Regions from separate parts of the Saccharopolyspora karakumensis genome, predicted to be linked through region 2. Evidence: riboswitches for the same ligand, from Rfam matches in the RefSeq annotation. Region 2 holds a riboswitch; each other region holds the start of a gene.

Region 1 (6,428 bases), on a different contig from region 2:
TCTGGACTGCGGGTGCCACTCCTGATGCATCTCCCATGCGCGGCGGAGTGGCCGTCCTCGCCAGAGAGCCGCTGAGCACCCGCGGCGGTGCGAGTTGCCGGGTGGGGCGAAGAGAAAGCGGCTTCGCCGCTTCGACCTGGTGAGATTGGTCGACACCGGCGCGGGTAGGTTCATCTGCGTGGATGAGCAGGGGGCGGCGTTGCTGGGACCGGCCGACGTGCGTCGGCTGGCCGACGAGCTGGACATCAAACCGACCAAGAAGCTCGGTCAGAACTTCGTGCACGACCCGAACACGGTGCGGCGGATCGTCTCCGCGGCCGAGGTCGGCCCGGACGACGTCGTGCTGGAGGTCGGCCCGGGTCTGGGCTCGCTGACGCTCGCGCTGCTGCCGTCCGCGGGCGCCGTCACCGCCGTGGAGATCGATCCGGTGCTGGCGGAGCGGTTGCCGCGCACCGCGCGCGAGTTCGCGCCCCAGCTGGCCGACCGCCTGACCGTGCTGCCCGCCGACGCGCTGCGGGTCCAGGCCGCCGACTTCCCGAAGCCGCCGACGGCGCTGGTCGCCAACCTGCCCTACAACGTCGCGGTGCCCGTGGTGCTGCACCTGCTGGCTGAGCTGCCGAGCCTGCGCAAGGGGCTGGTCATGGTCCAGTCCGAGGTCGCCGACCGGATGGCCGCCGAACCCGGCAGCCGGGTCTACGGCGTGCCGAGCGCGAAGGCGGCCTGGTACGCGGACGTGCGCCGCGCGGGCCCGGTGCCGCGCAAGGTCTTCTGGCCGGTGCCGAACGTGGACTCCGGGCTGGTCTCCTTCCACCGCGTCGATCCGCCGTCGAGCGCCTCGCGGCAGGACGTCTTCCGCGTGGTGGACGCCGCCTTCGCGCAGCGCCGCAAGACGTTGCGCGGCGCGCTGTCCGGCTGGGCCGGCTCGGCGGCGCGGGCGGAGGAGTTGTTGCGCGCGGCCGGGATCGACCCGACGACGCGCGGAGAGCAGTTGCGCATCGCCGATTTCGCCCGGATCGCGGAGGCAGCGTCATCCGGGTCGAGCAGCTGAACCACTCGTCCGGCGGCTTGCGGCCACGCGCTGCTACGTCACCGAGGGTGACGAAAACGCCACGCTCCGCAGAAAAATTCCCGCTCCGCCCGGTATGTGATGTGGCAAACGATTTCGGTCAGTGACCGCTATCAGCTTGCGTCGCGCCCTGTCGATGGGGTCTACTATTCGGGAAATCCATCCCGAGCGGCTGAGAGACCTGGCTTGTTGACGCCGCAGCAACCACCCGTCGCGGGCAGGTGCTAACGCCAGGACCGATGGAGTAGCTGTGGATTCCAACGCGCGGTTAGCGAACCTGTCTGCCACCGGCAACGCCCGGTTCGAGGTACCCCACATCAGGGAACTGCTCACGCAGCGGCGGTTCATCGACCACGGAAGGCGCACGACCTGCGCCTGTCGTCGCGAGATGTGACCTGGCCCTTCCCCTCTTCCTTTTCCCTTAGAAGTTCCCCATGGCTGCTGCCCGAACGCGGGCGCGGCCATCGCGAGCTGATGTGGAGCAGATCGTGATCTCAGTTGAGAACCTGACCAAGTCGTTCCAGCACAACGGCAGCACCGTCCACGCCCTCGACGGCGTGTCGATGGAGGTCAACGCGGGTTCGGTGTGCGGCGTGGTCGGACCGAGCGGAGCGGGGAAGTCGACGCTGGCCCGGTGCATCGCGCTGCTGGAGAAGCCCGACGGCGGTGCCATCCGCGTCGACGGCACCGACCTGGTGTCGCTGGACGGCAAGGCGCTGCGCGCCGCTCGCAGGCAGATCGGCGTTGTGCCGCAAGGTGATTCGCTGCTGCGGCAGCGCACCGCCGCGGGCAACGTCGCGCTGCCGCTGGAGGCCGCCGGCATCGGCGGTCCGCAGCGGCGCAACCGCGTCGGCGAACTCCTCGACCTCGTCGGCCTGACCGACAAGGCGTCGGTCTACCCGGACCAGCTCTCCGGTGGTCAGCGCCAGCGCATCGCGGTCGCCCGCGCGCTGGCGGCCAAGCCCTCGGTGCTGCTGGCCGACGAGCCGACCTCCGCGCTGGACCCGTCCACCACCGACTCGGTGCTGACCGTGCTCGACCGCGCGCGTGCCGAGCTGGGCGTCACCGTCCTGGTGGTCACCCACGACATGGCGGTGGTGCGCAAGATCGCCGACGACGTCGCGGTGCTCGAAGACGGCCAGGTCGTCGAGCACGGCAAGGTCCTGGACCTCGTCGCCGAGCCCGGCAGCAAGGTCAGCGGCACCCTGCTGCCCGCAACCGACCAGGCGGAGTCGCTGCGCCCGACTTCGGGCCGCCACGACGTGGTCGCCGAGATCGTGCTGGTCGGCTTCGCCGCAGTGGGAGCGCTGCTCCCCGAGGCCTCCAACCGGTTCGCCGTCGACCTGGCGATCCTGGGCGGTGGCCTGACCCGCCTCGGTGACACCCCGGTCGCCAAGTTCAAGATCGGCCTGACCGGTGAGCGTTCCGAGGCGGCGCTGAAGTGGATGATCGAGCGGGACGCGCACGTCCGGCGCGCCCCGGTGAGCGTTGACGGAGTTGCTGCTGCGTGACTGATGTGACCCCCTGGTCGGAGGTCGGCGAACTACTGGGCGAGGCAACGCTCGAAACGCTTTACATGGTGTTGGTGGCGACCGTGCTGGCCGTGGTCGGCGGGTTGCCGCTGGGTGTGCTGCTGCACCTGACCTCTCCGGTCGGGCTGAACCCCAAACCGGTGCTGAACAAGGTGCTCGGCGTGATCGTGGACGTGGTGCGCTCGGTGCCCTTCGTGGTGCTGCTGGTGGTGCTGGCGTCGTTCACCCGGCTGCTGATCGGGACCTCGATCGGCAGCAGCGCGGTGATCGTGCCGCTGACCATCGGTGCGATCCCGTTCTTCGCGCGGCTGACGCAGAACGCGTTGCGCGAGGTCGGTTTCACCGTGGTGGAAGCCGCGATCACGACCGGTTCGAGCAGGCTGCGGATCGTGTGGACGGTGCTGCTCGGCGAGGCCCGAGCCGCGCTGGTCGGCGCCGTCGGCGTCACCGCGGTGGCGCTGATCGGCTACGCCGCGATGGCCGGCGCCATCGGCGGCGGCGGCCTGGGCACGACCGCGATCCAGGACGGCTACCAGGGCTACGACGACCGGATCCTCTACGGATCCGTCGTGGTGCTGGGGATGCTGGCCTTCGCGATGCAGCTGATCACCGATCGCACCGCCAAGCTCGTCGATCGCCGGCGCACCGCCGCCGGCTGAATCCCCGGGAACCGAAACCCCTCCCCCTCCTGCGTCCGTCCCACGAGGACGGTGCGCGACCTCTGCCTGCCTGAGAACAGGCTCGTTGAAAGGACGCACGACATGCGTTTGCGCTTCGCCGCCCTGCTCGCCTCGGCCGGGGTGCTGCTGGCCGCCTGCGGTGGTGGTTCCGCCGCCGAAGACCCCAACGCGCCGCTGAAGATCGGCGTCAGCCCGACGCCGCACGGCGAGATCTTGCAGTACGTCGACGACAACCTGGCCCAGCAGGCCGGGATCGACATCGAGATCGAGAAGTTCGACGACTACAACCGGCCGAACGAGGCCGTCGCCAACGGCGAGCTGGACGCGAACTACTTCCAGCACGTGCCGTACCTGGAGGAGTACCGCAAGGAGCGCGGCGGCGAGTTCACCTGGATCGAGCCGGTGCACCTGGAGCCGCTGGCCGTCTACTCCAAGCAGGCCAAGTCGCTGACCGACCTGCCCGCGGGCGCCACGGTGACGCTGTCCAACGACCCGGCCAACCAGTTCCGCGGCCTGAAGCTGCTGGAGCAGGGCGGTCTGATCAAGCTCAAGCCGGAGGCCGCCGTCGGCACCCGGCTGGACGCCGCCATCGCGGAGAACCCGAAGAACATCCAGCTCAAGGACCTGTCCCCGGACCAGCTGCCGCGTTCGATCGACGACGCGGCCGCCGCGGTGGTCAACGGCAACTACGCGATCAAGGCGAAGCTGTCGAACCCGCTGCTGGTGGAGAGCGCGCAGGGCAACCCCTACGCCAACGGTCTGGTGACCAGCCCAGCGCTGGCCGAGGACCCGCGCGTGCTCAAGCTCGCCGAGCTGCTGCGCAGCCAGCAGGTCAAGGACTTCATCAACGAGGAGTGGGGCGGAGTCGCCGTCGTCCCCGCCTCCTGATTCCCGCGGCGTGACACGAGGGCCGGGGCGGTCGACCACCGACCACCCCGGCCCTCACCCGTCCGATCACCGCCGTGTTCAGGTGACGGATCGCTGCCGTAATCGGGGACCTGAACACGGCCGTGATCCGGGTCTGAACACGGGAGTGATCGAGGACCTGCGGGAGCGGGGTTCGGGTGACCGGCCACCGGGGGATTTGTGGCTGGGGTGGGGCTGTGCGCAGGGAAGTGGGCGGTGGGGTTCTTCGGCCACGTAGGCTCTTGGTGTGCTCTCCGTGGTTCCTACACCGATCACCGTCCGCGTCCCGGCGAAGGTGAACCTCCACCTCTCGGTGGGTGACGCGCGTCCGGACGGCTACCACGAGCTGGTCACCGTCTTCCAGGCTCTGTCGCTGACCGACGACGTCACCGTGGTGGCGGCGGACGATCCCGCCCTGGAGGTCAAGGGCGAGGGAGCCGATGAGGTCCCCACCGGACCGGAGAACCTCGCGTGGAAAGCGGTGCGGCTGCTGGCCGAGCACTGCGGGCGCGATCCGGAGAACCCCGGCGTGCGGATCTCCATCAACAAGGGCATCCCGGTCGCCGGCGGCATGGCCGGTGGCAGCGCCGACGCCGCCGCCGCGTTGCAGGCGGTCAACCAGCTCTGGCGGCTGGAGCTGGGCCGCGACGAGCTCAGCGAGCTCGCCGGCAAGATCGGCAGCGACGTGCCGTTCTCGTTGCAGGGCGGCACCGCCCTGGGCACCGGGCGCGGCGAGCGGCTGGTCCCGGTGCTGGCCCGGCACACCTATCACTGGGTGATCGCGCTGGACCGCGAAGGCCTGAGCACCCCGGGCGTCTACGGGGAGCTGGACCGGCTCCGCGCGGACAACGGCAACGGCCGGATCGGTGAGGTGGAACCCCTGCTGGAGGCGCTGGCCTCCGGCGATCCCCGGCAGCTCGCGCTGCTGCTGGGCAACGACCTGCAATCCGCGGCGGTCTCGCTGCGCCCGGGCCTGCGCCGCACCTTGCGCGCGGGCGTCCAAGCGGGCGCGCTGGCCGGCATCGTCTCGGGATCCGGCCCGACCTGCGCCTTCCTGTGCACCGACTCCGACGAAGCGGTCCGAGTGGCCGCGGAGCTCTCGGGCGCGGGCGTCTGCCGGACCGTCCGCGTCGCGCACGGCCCGGTGCCGGGGGCCAAGGTCGTCTCCGACGAGCCGGCCCATCGCCCCACCCCGCCCCAAGTCCACGCGTGAGGAGTAGTCGAAACCTCGATGGTGAACCTGGTCAACCTGGAAACGGTCAGCAAGTCCTACGGCGTGCGCCCGTTGCTGGACGGCGTGTCGCTGGGCGTGTCGGAAGGCGAGCGGATCGGCGTCGTCGGTCTCAACGGCGGCGGCAAGACGACGCTGCTGGAAGTCCTCGCCGGTTTCGCCGAACCCGACGACGGCCGGGTCTCGCAGTCCCGCGACCTGCGGATGGCCGTGGTCACCCAGCGCACCGAGCTGGACGAGGACGCCACCGTGCGCAACGCCGTCCTCGATCCGCACGGCTTCACCGCCGAGCACGAGTGGGCCGCCGACCCGCGGGTGCGATCGGTGCTGGGCGGTCTGGGCATGACGCGGCTCGGCCTGGACACCCCGGTCAAGAACTTCTCGGGCGGGGAGCGCCGCCGCGTGGCGCTGGCCGCCGCGTTGGTGCGCGACCTCGACCTGCTGGTGCTCGACGAGCCCACCAACCACCTCGACATCGAAGGCGTGCGCTGGCTGGCCGATCACCTGCTGGAGCGCAAGTGCGCGTTGGTGATCGTCACGCACGACCGCTGGTTCCTCGACACCGTCTGCAACCGGACCTGGGAGGTCGTGGACGGCAAGGTCGAGCAGTACGAGGGCGGCTACGCGGACTGGATCTTCGCCCGCGCCGAACGCGCTCGCATCGCGCAGGCCACCGAGGAGCGGCGGCAGAACCTGGCCCGCAAGGAACTCGCCTGGTTGCAGCGCGGAGCGAAGGCCCGCACCTCCAAGCCGCGCTACCGGGTGGAGGCCGCCGAGGCGCTGATCTCCGACGTCCCCGAGCCGCGCGACTCCGTCGAGCTGCTGGCCTTCGCCAAGCGCCGGCTGGGCAAGACCGTGCTGGAGCTGGAGGACGTCGACCTGCGGATCGCCGAGCGGGCGCTGCTGGAGAACGTGACGTGGCGGATCGGGCCGGGCGATCGGATCGGTCTGGTCGGCGTCAACGGTTCCGGCAAGACGACGCTGCTCAAGCTGCTGGCGGGGGAGCGCGAACC
Region 2 (6,428 bases):
TCATCACCGCTCCCGGCCGAAACTACGTGACGCTCAAGCTCACCACCGCCGACGGCGCGGTCGGCTGGGGCGACGCCACGCTCAACGGGCGCGAGCTCGCCGTGGCGTCCTACCTGCGCGACCACATCTGCCCGCTGCTGATCGGCCGCGACTCGCAGCGCATCGAGGACACCTGGCAGTACCTGTACAAGGGCGCCTACTGGCGGCGCGGCCCGGTGACGATGACCGCGATCGCCGCGGTCGACATCGCGCTGTGGGACATCAAGGGCAAGGTCGCCGGGCTGCCCGTCTACCAGCTGCTCGGCGGCGCGGCCCGGGACGGCGTGCTGACCTACTGCCACGCCACCGGCGAGGACGTTCCCGCACTGCTCGACGACGTCGCCGCGCACCTGGACCAGGGGTTCCTGGCGATCCGGGCGCAGGCGTCGGTGCCCGGCGTGGACAAGGCCTACGGAGTTCCGGCCAAGGGCGAGTTCTACGAGCCCGCGTCCTCAGCGGTTCCGGAGGAAGGCCACTGGGACACCGAGTCCTACCTGCGGCACGCGCCGCAGGTGCTGGGCGCGGTGCGGGAGCGGTTCGGCTTCGACTTCCACCTGCTGCACGACGTGCACCACCGGCTCACCCCCATCGAGGCCGGGCGGCTCGGCAAGGACCTCGAAGAGCACCGCATGTTCTGGATCGAGGACCCGACCCCGGCCGAGGACCAGAGCGCGTTCCGGCTGATCCGGGAGCACACCACGACCCCGATCGCGGTCGGTGAGGTGTTCAACTCGATCTGGGACTGCCAGCAGCTGATCACCGAGCGGCTGATCGACTACGTCCGCACCTCGGTCTCGCACGCGGGCGGCATCACGCACCTGCGGCGGATCTTCTCGCTCGCCGAGCTCTACGGCGTGCGCACCGGCTGCCACGGGGCCGGCGACCTGTCACCGATCTCGCTGTCGGCGGCGCTCAACGTCGACCTGGCCGTGCCGAACTTCGGCATCCAGGAGTACATGGGCCACACCGAGCAGACGGCGGAGGTGTTCCACTCCGGGTACACCTTCGCCAACGGCTACCTGCACCCCAGCGACGAACCCGGGCTCGGCGTGTGGGTCGACGAGGAGGCCGCGGAGCGGTTCCCCTACGAGCCCCGCTACCTGCCGGTGAACCGCCGCCGCGACGGCTCGATGCACGACTGGTGAAACGCGAAACGGCCCTCTCCCCGCTGCGGGGAGAGGGCCGTTTCGTCGACTGAGAAAACTCAGATCTTGTTCACGCGGGCGGCCATCGCCGACTTCTTGTTGGCGGCCTGGTTCTTGTGGATGACGCCCTTGCTCGCGGCCTTGTCCAGCAGACGACCGGCGGTCTGCTGCAGCTCGACGGCCTTGTCCTTCTCGCCGGCGTCAGCGGCCGCGCGGAACTTGCGGATGGCGGACTTCAGCGTGGTCTTCGCGGCCTTGTTGCGCTGGCGGTTCGCCTCGTTGGTCTTGATCCGCTTCATCTGGGACTTGATGTTGGCCACTGGTGCGCCTCTTCCTCGTCAGTCGAATCACGTGCCGCACTCGAATCGGCCCGGCCCGAAGGCCGGTTTTCCTCCACGGCGGAATGCCGTACGACACGGTCGTCCATGCTAACAAGGCTCACCTGCGCGTTCGCCGGGTGGTCCGAGTGCCGCGAGGACGCTCACAACCGCTCGGATCCGCTGTGCGCAGGCCATACGGTGATGCCTCGTGCTGACCGCGTTGAACTGGCCCGGATTCGCCGATCTCACCCTCGCCGGGTTGCTGTTCCTCTGCGCGGCGGCGTTCCTCGCCGGAGCCGTGGACGCGATCGTCGGCGGCGGCGGCCTCATCCAGCTGCCCGCGATGCTGGTGCTGCTGCCCGGCGGCGAGGTCATCTACTCGCTGGCCACCAGCAAGATCGCCGCGATCGCCGGGACCTCGGCCGCGGCCCGCACCTACGCCAAGCGCACGCCGATGGACTGGCGGGCCGCGCTGCCGATGGCGCTGGTCGCGCTGGTCGGATCGCTGGGCGGGGCGGCACTGGCCGACGCGCTGCCCTCCTCCGTGCTCAACGTCGTGGTGCTGGTCGCGCTGGTCGTGGTCGGCATCTACACGTGGCGCAAGCCCGACCTCGGCTCGGTGCACGCTCCCCGGTTCGCACGCCGGCTCCAGCTGGCGCTGATGCTGCTCGGCGGAGCGGTGATCGGGTTCTGGGACGGCATCGCCGGGCCCGGAACCGGCTCTTTCCTGGTGTTCTGGCTGGTCAGCCTGGTCAGTTTCGCCTTCGTCACCGCATCGGCGACCGCGAAGGTCGTCAACGTGGCCACCAACCTGGGCGCGCTGTTCTTCTTCATCCCCGCCGGCAAGGTCCTGTGGGGCCTCGGGCTGGTGATGGCCGCCGCCAACATCGCGGGCAGCGTGCTCGGCGCGACGCTGGCCGCCGGTCGCGGGTCGGCGTTCGTGCGACGGGTGTTCCTGACGGTCGTGGTCGGGCTCGTGGTCAGCCTCGGCTGGAAGATCGCGCTCAGCGGCTGATCGGAGCCGAGCATCGCCATCGTCGGCTGCCCTGGCGGCTGCTCGGTGAGGCGCGGCCGGTGCCGTCGTGGTGCTCGCCGGAGTGGTGCTGCTCGGCCGGCGTGATCAGGTGCGCTGGTTGCGCAGCGAGACCAGGCGCAGGACCGTCTTCTCCAGGGCGTAGTCGGCGTCGGCGGCCATGCCCTTGACTCCCGCGTTGACCTCGGCGACGACCTGCAGCGCCGCCGCCAGGCTCGTCGGCGTCCAGCCGCGCGACTGCGACTGGGCCTTCTTGACCTTCCAGGCGGGCATGCCGAGATCGCCTGCCAGCCGGTAGGGATCGTTGCGCCCGCCCGCCGCCGCGACGCGGCCGATGGTGCGAACCGAGTCCGCGAGGGCGTCGGCGATGAGCACGTGCGGCACGCCGAGCTGGATCGCCCAGCGCAGCGCTTCGAGCGCGCCGGCCCGGTCCCCGACCACGGCCTTCTCCGCGACCGCGAACCCCGTGACCTCGGCGCGGCCCCGGTAGTAGCGGCCGACCGCGTCCGCGTCGATCTTGCCGCCCGTGTCGGCCACCAGCTGCGAGGCCGCAGCCGCCAGTTCCCGCAGGTCCGAGCCGACCGCCTCGATCAGAGCGCTGACCCCGCCGGAGTCGGACTTGCCGCCCGCGCGGCGGATCTCGTCGCGGACGAACGCCTCGCGATCGGCGGGCTTGGTGAGCTTCTTGCACTCGGTGACCCGGGCGCCGACCTTCTTCAGCGCGTTGGGCAGTTCCTTGGCGTGCTTGGCCCGCCCGCCACCGCTGTGCAGGACGATCAGGGTCACGCCCTCGGCCGGTTGCTTGGCGTGCAGCAGCAAGGCCTCGGCGATCTCCTTTCCGGCGTCCTGCGCCGATTCGATCGCCAGCACGCGAGCCTCCGCGAACAGCGAGGGACTCAGCATCTCGGCCAGCTCCGGAGGGGTGAGCTCACTCACCTTCACCCTGCTGAAATCGGCCTCCGGATCGGCCGCTCGGGCTGCCCCGACCGCAGCCCACATCGCGCGCTCCACCAGCAGCTCTTCGTCTCCGAGAACCAGGTGCAGCGGGTCCGCGACAACGGTCGGTGAGCTCATGAACGAATGGTCCCACGGGCCCGCGACAGTCTCGCCATCTGGATGCGCACTGGCCAGGAATGCATTCGTTCAACTAACGTTGCCCGCACAACCGAATAGCTCATCCAGAGGGGCAGAGGGAACGGCCCGTTGAAGCCCCGGCAACCGTTCGTCCGCTGCATCGTGCAAAAAACCGGCGCGAGGTCACGGACGCAAACAGGTGCCAATTCCGACCCGTCCGCGGGACAGATGAGGAGAGGACCTCGCGCGATGACTGCTGCTGCCCCCGCCAACACGACCGCCGGCAAGAAGTTCGATCTCGGCAACGCCGTCGAACTGGTGTCCAAGGAAGAGGGACACCGGCAGCCGCTGGCTCCCGAATTCGTCTCCCTCGAAGACTTCTCGCCGCTTGAGGTCGCCTACGACTTCGGCAAGATCCGCCGCGAGGAGATCGAGGCCGGTCCGCGGTCGATCTGGCGCTACAAGCAGTTCCTGCCGGTTCCGGGCAACGTCGACCAGATCCCGAACACCGAGCCCGGCTGCACCCGCTTGATCCAGGCGGACAACCTCGCCAAGGCCCTCGGCGTGAAGAAGATCTGGATCAAGGACGACACCGGCAACCCCACGCATTCCTTCAAGGACCGCGTCGTCGCCGTCGCACTGGCCGCCGCCCGCGAGTTCGGGTTCAAGGTGCTGGCCTGCCCGTCGACCGGCAACCTCGCCAACGCCGTGGCCGCCGCCGCTGCCCGCGCCGGCTGGGACTCGGTCGTGCTGGTCCCCAAGACCCTCGAACGCGCCAAGATCCTGATGAGCGCGGTCTACGACGGCTCGCTGCTGGCCGTCGACGGCAACTACGACGACGTCAACCGGCTCGCGACCGAGCTCGCCGGCGAGCACGAGGACTGGGCGTTCGTCAACGTCAACGTCCGGCCCTACTACTCCGAGGGCTCCAAGACCCTGGCCTTCGAGGTCGCCGAGCAGCTGGGCTGGCGCATCCCCGAGCAGATCGTGGTGCCGATCGCCTCCGGCTCGCAGCTGACCAAGGTCCACAAGGGCTTCAACGAGTTCGCCCAGGTCGGCCTGGTCGACGAGAGCCCCGTGAAGATCTTCGGCGCGCAGGCCTCCGGCTGCTCCCCGGTCTCCACCGCCTTCCGCAACGGCCACGACGTGGTGCAGCCGGTCAAGCCGGACACCATCGCCCGCTCGCTGGCCATCGGCGCCCCCGCCGACGGTCCGTACGTGCTCGACATCGTCCGCAAGACCGGCGGTGCCATCGAGGACGTCACCGACGACGAGGTCCGCGCCGGCATCCGCCTGCTGGCCCGCACCGAGGGCATCTTCGCCGAGACCGCCGGTGGCGTGACCGTGGCGACCGCCAAGAAGCTCATCGAGGCCGGCAAGATCGACCCGGACGCCGAGACGGTTCTGCTGATCACCGGTGACGGCCTCAAGACCCTGGACGCCGTCGAGGGCGAGCTCGGCCCGAAGGCCACCGTCGCCCCGACCACCGAGTCGGTGAACCAGGCTCTGGGCCTCTGATTCCGTTGTAGGCGAATCCTCCTCTCTCAAGGTGGGTGGCCGTCCCGAGAGGACGCCACCCACCTTTTTCGTCCACTTCGGATGCTCAGTTGTCGGTGACGCGCAGCGGGTCTCCGCGTGCGACGAACCGAGGCCCCCGCGGCCCGGGGAGGACCGCGATGTCCCCTTCCTGGTCGGTGCGCAGCACCCGGGTGCCAGCGCGGGCCAGCGTGTCGACCACGAACGGGTTCGGGTGCCCGTAGTCGTTGCCCGCGCCGACGCTGATCAGCGCGAGCCTCGGCCGCACAGCGCGCAGGAAGCGCGGTGTCGTGTAGCGGGATCCGTGGTGTGGAACCTTGAGCACGTCGGCTCGCAGATCCGCGCCGGACGACACCAGACGCCCCTGCCCCGGCAGCTCCACGTCACCGGTGAGCAGCACGCGTCCCGCCGGGGTGGTCGCGCGGATCACCAACGACGCATCGTTGGCGTCGTCGGCGGTCTGCGTGCGGGTCACGCCCGGGTCGGGGGCGAGGACGTCGAGCACGAGACCCGGCCACGCCAGCCGCTGCCCGGCCTGCAGGGTGACGGTCGGCGTGCGGTGCGCACGGGTGTCGCGCACCAGATCACCGAAGGCCCACCGCGGTTCGCGCAGCGGCCCGATCGCCACCGCGCCGACCGGGATCTCACCCAGCACCGTGCGCAGCCCGCTGGCGTGGTCGGCGTGCAGGTGCGTGAGCACCGCCATCGACACCCGGCGAATCCCCAGGCGCCGCAGGCAGTTCGCCGCCCGGCGCGGGTCCGGGCCGGTGTCGACCACGACGGCCTCCTCCGGTCTCCCCGTCGCCAGCACCAGTCCGTCGCCCTGCCCCACGTCGCAGGCCACCACGCTCCAGCCCTGCGCTGGCCAGCCCGGCAGCATGGTGCGCACCGGCAGCACGACCAGCGCGCTGAACAGCACTGCGACCACCACGAGCAGCCGAATCCTCCTTCCTCGCAACGCGAGCAACCCCACCAGCAGCAGAACCGCCAGCAGCAGGCCACCGCCGGTGCCCGTCGGCCAGTCGAACACCGCACCCGGCACCGCCGAAGCACGATCGGCGACCAGCAGCACCCACTCCAGCTCCGGTCCGGCCAGCACGACGCCGACCGCCGCCGCCCACGTCGACACCGGTGCTGCGACGGTGGCCAGCACGCCGAACACCGTCGCCGGGGCGATCACCGGCGCCGCCAGCAGGTTGGCCGGCACCGCCACCAGGCTCACGCCACCGGAGATCGCGGCGATCAGCGGCGCGGTGACCACGTGCGCGGCCACCGGAACCG
Region 3 (6,428 bases), on a different contig from region 2:
ACGCCGGTCGTTCCCGCGTCGAGGCGGTGCACGACGCCCTGGCGCTCGGCGGCGCCCGAGGTGGCGATCTGCACGCCCGCCGCGGCCAGGCCGCCCACGACGGTCGGGCCCTCCCAGCCGGGGCTGGGGTGCACGGCCACGCCGATCGGCTTGTCGATCACGACGATGTCGTCGTCCTGGTGCAGGATCTTCATGCCCTCGACCGGCACTGCCACCACCTGCAGCGGCTGCTCAGCGGCCGGCAGGGTGATCTCCAGCCAGGAGCCGGCCATCAGCCGGTCGGACTTGCCCGCCGGGCTGCCGTCGACCAGCACGTCACCGGCCTCGGCGAGTCCGGCCACGGCGCTGCGGGACAGGCCGAGCAGCTTGGACAGGCCCGCGTCGATCCGCATGCCTTCCAAGCCCTCCGGCACGGGGAGGTTGCGGAGTTCGCTCACGACTTGTCGGCCTTCTGCTTGCGGTGGATCGTCCCGTCGAAGTCGCGGCCCAGCAGCGACAGCAGCACCACGAGGATGCCGCCGCAGGTGATGCAGCTGTCGGCGACGTTGAACACCGGGAACACCTGGCCGCCGGGCGCGAGGAAGGACAGGAAGTCCACCACGTGCCCCTGCAGCGGGCCGGGCGCCCGGAACAGCCGGTCGCCGAGGTTGCCGCAGGCACCGCCGAGCACCAGCCCCAGTCCCACGGCCCAGCCCGGCGAACGCAGCTTCGGCGCCAGCCACACGATCACGCCGACCACGGCGATGGCGAGCAGCGCGAGCAGCCAGGTCAGGCCGGTGGCCATCGAGAACGCCGCACCGGGATTGCGCAGCACGTCGAGGTAGAACAGGCCGCCGAGCACCTTCACCGGCGGGTTGCCCTCCAGGTTGGCGACCACGGCGACCTTGGTCACCACGTCCAGGGCCAGTCCGATCGCCGCCACTCCGAACAGCAGAGCCAGCAGCTTGCGGGACGCGCCCTTCGGTGCGTCCGCGGGCGGGGTGGTCCCGGCGGACTCCGACGAGGAGGACGCCTGCTCAGGAGGTGGGTGCTCGGTGCTCACGCCGCCATTGTCCCCGACCCGCGTGAACACCGGCGCACCAGGACCGCCGCGCCCGGGCCCAGTCGAATTTCACGCGGAGTTCGACTGCGAACTTCGCGACTCGAACTCCGCGCGAAATTCGTATCCCCCGGCGTTCAGGGCAGGAACGGCGGCAGCGGGCGCTGGTCGTCAACGGGCTCCCAGCGGCCCTCCACCTGCCGGTAGCTCGCCAACGGACCGTCGTTGACCAGGGACTTCAGCGCCGCGATCAGGCGGTCGACGTGCTCGGTCGCGGTGCCCAGGCCGATGCTGACGCGCAGCGCCCGCTCGGCGTCCGCACCCGCTCGGGCCAGCAGGTTCTTGGTTCCCAGGTGAGCGCAGAACAGGCCGTCGCGGACGCCGATGGCGTGCTCGGCCGACAGCGCGGCGGCGATCAGGCCCGGGTCCTGCCCGTCGATGGTGAAGCTGACGACGCCGACCCGGTCGTGCCCGGCGCCGAACAAGCTCAGCTCGCGCAGTCCGGGGATCTCCGCCAGGCCCGTGCGCAGGTGGCTGAGCAGCGAGGACTCGTGCCCGACGACGCCCTCCCAGCGGGTGGCGAAGGTGCGGCAGGCGGTGGCCAGGGCGTGCACGCCGACGGTGTTGGGCGAGCCGGCCTCGTGCCTCTCGGGGCCGGTGGTCCAGCTGACCGCGCGCTCGTTGACCACGCGGGTTGCGCCACCTCCGGCGAGGTGGGGCTCTGCGGCGTTGAGCCAGTCGGCGCGGCCGATCAGGGCCCCGGCGCCGAAGGGGGCGTAGAGCTTGTGGCCGGACAGGGCGGCGTAGTCGACGTCGAGCTCGGCGAGGCGGATCGGGCGGTGCGGCGCGAGCTGCGCGGCGTCCAGCGCGGTCCGGACTCCCCTGCGACGGGCGACGCGGGCGAGCTCGGCGACCGGCCACAGCTCGCCGGTGACGTTGCAGGCCCCGGTCAGCACGGCCAGCCGCGGTCCCTCCGGGCACTCGGCCAGCGCCGCGTCCAGGGCCGCGACCGCGTCGGCGGGCGTCTCGGGAGCGGGGATGCGGCGGACGTTGCGCCAGGGCAGCAGCGCGGCGTGGTGCGCGGTGTCGAACACGACCACCGAGGTGCCGCGCGGAACGGCCGAGGCCAGCAGGTTCAGCGCGTCGGTGGTGTTGCGGGTGAACACGACCTCGTCGCCCTGGCGGGCTCCGGTGAAGTCCAGCAGCACCTGGCGCGCGCCCTCGTAGACCCGGGTGGACACCTGCGAGGCGAACCCGGCGCCCCGGTGCACGCTGGCGTAGTACGGCAGCAGCTCGTCCACGGCGTCGCGCACGGCCGACAGGCAGGGGGCGCTGGCGGCGTGGTCGAGGTTGGCGTAGTTGGCGGTTCCGCCGGTGATCAGGGGAACCCGCAGTCCGGATCCGACCACGCCGGGAACGGCGATGGACTGGCTCGGAACATCGATGACGGCTGAAGACATCGCGACCCTCCCGGGGCCTCGAGGGCCCTCGGCGGGCCCGCGCTTGCCGAGCCGCACCGCGCGACCGGCCAGGTCTTCACCCGGGGCACCCCACCGCGGTAGGAGGGTTGCCGGCCAGCAAGCCGGGGCTTGACGCTGGCACTCATGACCTTCGCGGCGAAGGCTAGCGCCTCACCCCGCGCCGCGACAACGCCTTCTCACTTCGTGGGCAGGACGCGCGCATCGAGGACCCGGGAGCGCGCTCCCGGGTCCTCGATGCGCGAAAGCGGGGTCAGACGCGGGAGACCGCGACCTTGACCTCCACGCCGTCGCCGACGGTGCCGGTGGCGGCGTCGGCCGCGTCGCCGGCGGCGACCGCGTCGGCGAGGGTCTCGCCCGCGATGAACTCGCGGTGCGCCTCGACCGCCTCGACCACCTCGGTCGGGGCCTCCACGACGACCGTGATGCGGTCCGAGACCTCGAAACCGGCGTCCTTGCGGGCGTTCTGGATCACCCGGACGACGTCGCGGGCCAGGCCCTCGGCCGCCAGCTCCGGCGTGACGTCGGTGTCGAGCACCACCAGCCCGTCACCACCCGGAAGCGCCGCCGCGGCACCGGAGTCGGTCGAGACCAGCCGCTCGGTGAACTCGCCCTCCTGCAGCTCGATGCCCGCGGCGACCACGGTGGACCCGCGGTGCTGCCAATCACCGGCCTTGACGGCCTTGATCACTGTCTGCACGTCCTTGCCCAACCGCGGACCCGCCGCGCGCGCGTTGACCGCGATCTCGAAGTGACCGTGCGCGGCCACGTCGGTGCTCAGCTCCAGGCCCTTGACGTTGACCTCGTCGCTGATCAGGTCGGCGAACGGGCGCAGCGCCTCGGCCTGCGGCGTGGCCACCACCAGCGAGGCCAGCGGCAGCCGGACCCGCAGCTTGTTGGACTTGCGCAGCGCCAGCGCCGAGGAGCACACCTGCCGCACCTGGTCCATCGCCGACACCAGCGCGGCGTCCGCGGGCAGCTCGTCCACCAGCGGCCAGTCGGTCAGGTGCACCGAGCGGCCACCGGTGAGCCCGCGCCACACCGCCTCGGCGGTCAGCGGCAGCAGCGGGGCCACCACCCGGCAGGTCACCTCCAGCACGGTGTGCAGCGTGTCGATCGCGTCCTTGTCGCCCGCCCAGAACCGGTCCCGGGAGCGGCGCACGTACCAGTTGGTCAGCACCTCCAGGAACTCCCGCACGTTCGCGGTCGCGGTCGCCAGGTCCAGCGAGTCCATCGAGGACTGCACGTCGCCGACCAGCTCGTGGGTCTTGGCCAGCACGTACCGGTCGAGCACGTGCTTGCTGTCGGTGCGGAACTCCCCGCTGACGCCCTCGGCGTTGGCGTAGAGCGCGAGGAAGTACCAGGAGTTCCACAGCGGCAGCACCGCCTGGCGCACCGCGTCCCGGATGCCCCGCTCGGTGACGACCAGGTCGCCGCCGCGCAGGATCGGGCTCGACATCAGGAACCAGCGCATCGCGTCGGAACCGTCGCGGTCGAAGACCTCGTTGACGTCCGGGTAGTTCTTCTTGGACTTCGACATCTTCAGCCCGTCGTGGCCCAGCACGATGCCGTGCGCCACCACGTTGCTGAACGCAGGCCGGTCGAACAGCGCCGTGGCCAGCACGTGCAGCGTGTAGAACCAGCCGCGGGTCTGGCCGTGGTACTCCACGATGAAGTCACCCGGGAAGTGGTGCTCGAACCACTCCGCGTTCTCCATCGGGTAGTGGACCTGCGCGAACGGCATCGAGCCCGACTCGAACCAGCAGTCCAGCACCTCCGGCACCCGGCGCATCGTGGACTTGCCGGTCGGGTCGTCCGGGTTGGGCCGGGTCAGCTCGTCGATCTCCGGGCGGTGCAGGTTCGCCGGCCGCACCCCGAAGTCGCGCTCCAGCTCGTCCAGCGAGCCGTAGACGTCGGTGCGCGGGTGCTCGGGGTCGTCGGAGACCCACACCGGGATCGGCGAACCCCAGTACCGGTTCCGCGAGATGTTCCAGTCGCGGGCGTTCTCCAGCCACTTGCCGAACTGGCCGTCGCGGATGTGCGAGGGCACCCAGTTGATCTGCTTGTTGAGCTCGACCATCCGGTCCTTGAACTGGCTCACGGCCACGAACCAGGACGACACCGCCCGCTGGATCAGCGCGTTGTCGCAGCGCCAGCAGTGCGGGTACTGGTGGTCGTAGGTCTCGTGGCGCAGCAGCAGTCCGCGTTCCTTGAGGTCGCGGGCGATGTGCTTGTTGGCCTCGAAGACCTGCATGCCCTCGTACGGCGGCACGTCGGCGGTGAACTTGCCGTGCGCGTCGACCGGCACGACCGGAACGATGTCGGCGGCGTCGGTGACGAGCTTGTCGTCCTCACCGAAAGCCGGTGCGATGTGCACGATCCCGGTGCCGTCGTCGGTGGTGACGTAGTCGGCGGCCAGCACCTGGTGGGCGTTCTCCCGGCCGGCGAAGAAGTCGAACGGTGGCTCGTAGCCGGTGCCCAGCAGGTCCGAGCCCTTGTACCGGGCCACCACGCGGTCGGCGATGTCCTCGCCGAGCTCGCGGGCGTAGGCGGGCAGCCGGGCTTCGGCGAGCAGGTAGCGCTCGGCGCTCTCGGCGGGCGCGACCAGCGCGTAGTCCACGTCGGGGTGCACGGCGGCGGCCAGGTTGGACGGCAGGGTCCACGGCGTCGTCGTCCACACCAGCGCCAGCGCGCCGTCGAGGTCCTTCCCGGGCGCGGTCAGGCGCAGGCCCACCGTCACCGCCGGGTCCTGGCGCGGCCGGTAGCCGTCGTCCATGCGGGTCTCGGTGTTGGACAGCGGCGTCTCGCAGCGCCAGCAGTACCAGAGGACCCGGTAGCCCTCGTAGACCAGACCCTTGTCCCACAGGGTCTTGATCGCCCACATGACGCTTTCCATGTAGTCCAGGTCGAGCGTCTTGTAGTCGTTCTCGAAGTCCACCCAGCGCGCCTGGCGGGTGACGTAGTCCTCCCAGTCCGCGGTGTAGCGCAGCACCGAGGTCTTGCACGCCTCGTTGAACGCGGCGATGCCCATGTTGTCGATCTCGGCCTTCGAGGTGATGCCGAGCTGCTTCTCCGCCTCGACCTCGGCGGGCAGGCCGTGGGTGTCCCAGCCGAACCGGCGCTCGACCCGCTTGCCGCGCATCGTCTGGTAGCGCGGAACCGCGTCCTTGACGTAGCCGGTGAGCAGGTGGCCGTAGTGCGGCAGGCCGTTCGCGAACGGCGGGCCGTCGTAGAAGACGTACTCGTTGGAGCCGTTGTGGCCCGCCTCGCGCGCGTCGATGGAGGCGCGGAAGGTCTTGTCGTCGGCCCAGAAGTCCAGCACCTGGCGTTCGATCGCCGGGAACGCGGGCTGGGCCGCCACGCCGCGCTCATCGGACGCGCCGAAGGAAACCTTGGGGTATGCCATCGCGGAGCTGCTCCTCGCAATGTGTCGTTGCCGCCCTGGAGGACGGGGACGACGTCCCGGACTCACCCGGGCACCGCGGTACCACCCCGCTTGCCGGCGGCGCGAACGCCGACGGCCACTCGATTGCCGGCTGTGACGGGCCGGACCCGTCCGGTTCTACTGAGGCGCCCGCGGGTGCCCGTTCTTCCGGAGGCTCCCCGGTGATGGCCGGATCAACGCCTTGTCCTCACAGAGTACCGGGATCTCGCCAGTGGTTTTCACCGGCTCCGGCCGGACTCCGCCGCGATCGTCGCGTTGGGCGCGCACCGGGCGCACGGCGTGAAGCCGAGCTCCCGCGCCTCCGCGAGCTTCAGCGACAGCGTCTCCGCGTCACCGAGCCACTCGCAGGTCCGCACGTGGTAGCGCGGACGTTCGTCGACCACCACGACCTCGGCGTCCGGATCGGCCGCCTCGGCCGCGTTGCTGCGCTCCTCGCCCGGCTCCGCGCCCGGCGGCCGGGCCGGGG

What was found. Region 2 has a riboswitch for S-adenosylmethionine ahead of thrC (threonine synthase). Riboswitches for the same ligand answer to the same signal wherever they lie in the genome.
Region 1: linked by a shared signal. The riboswitch ahead of E1202_RS04015 (methionine ABC transporter ATP-binding protein) and the one ahead of thrC (threonine synthase) in region 2 are both predicted to bind S-adenosylmethionine.
Region 3: linked by a shared signal. The riboswitch ahead of E1202_RS26570 (aminotransferase class V-fold PLP-dependent enzyme) and the one ahead of thrC (threonine synthase) in region 2 are both predicted to bind S-adenosylmethionine.

Annotation. Positions count from the first base shown of each region.
Region 1 covers NZ_SMLA01000004.1:65,321-71,748, reverse strand. Annotated here, with positions in the region: gene rsmA (16S rRNA (adenine(1518)-N(6)/adenine(1519)-N(6))-dimethyltransferase RsmA) at 179-1,048, shown strand; SAM riboswitch class I at 1,223-1,312, shown strand; gene E1202_RS04015 (methionine ABC transporter ATP-binding protein) at 1,555-2,577, shown strand; gene E1202_RS04010 (methionine ABC transporter permease) at 2,574-3,257, shown strand; gene E1202_RS04005 (MetQ/NlpA family ABC transporter substrate-binding protein) at 3,360-4,166, shown strand; gene E1202_RS04000 (4-(cytidine 5'-diphospho)-2-C-methyl-D-erythritol kinase) at 4,441-5,397, shown strand; gene E1202_RS03995 (ABC-F family ATP-binding cassette domain-containing protein) at 5,416-6,428, shown strand, end outside.
Region 2 covers NZ_SMLA01000003.1:88,330-94,757, reverse strand. Annotated here, with positions in the region: gene manD (D-mannonate dehydratase ManD) at 1-1,184, shown strand, start outside; gene rpsT (30S ribosomal protein S20) at 1,244-1,504, opposite strand; gene E1202_RS02930 (TSUP family transporter) at 1,713-2,519, shown strand; gene holA (DNA polymerase III subunit delta) at 2,625-3,611, opposite strand; SAM riboswitch class I at 3,709-3,846, shown strand; gene thrC (threonine synthase) at 3,861-5,129, shown strand; gene E1202_RS02915 (DNA internalization-related competence protein ComEC/Rec2) at 5,215-6,428, opposite strand, start outside.
Region 3 covers NZ_SMLA01000060.1:7,772-14,199, forward strand. Annotated here, with positions in the region: gene E1202_RS26560 (RluA family pseudouridine synthase) at 1-392, opposite strand, end outside; gene lspA (signal peptidase II) at 434-1,042, opposite strand; gene E1202_RS26570 (aminotransferase class V-fold PLP-dependent enzyme) at 1,177-2,499, opposite strand; SAM riboswitch class IV at 2,534-2,649, opposite strand; gene ileS (isoleucine--tRNA ligase) at 2,771-5,923, opposite strand; gene E1202_RS26580 (hypothetical protein) at 6,181-6,428, opposite strand, start outside.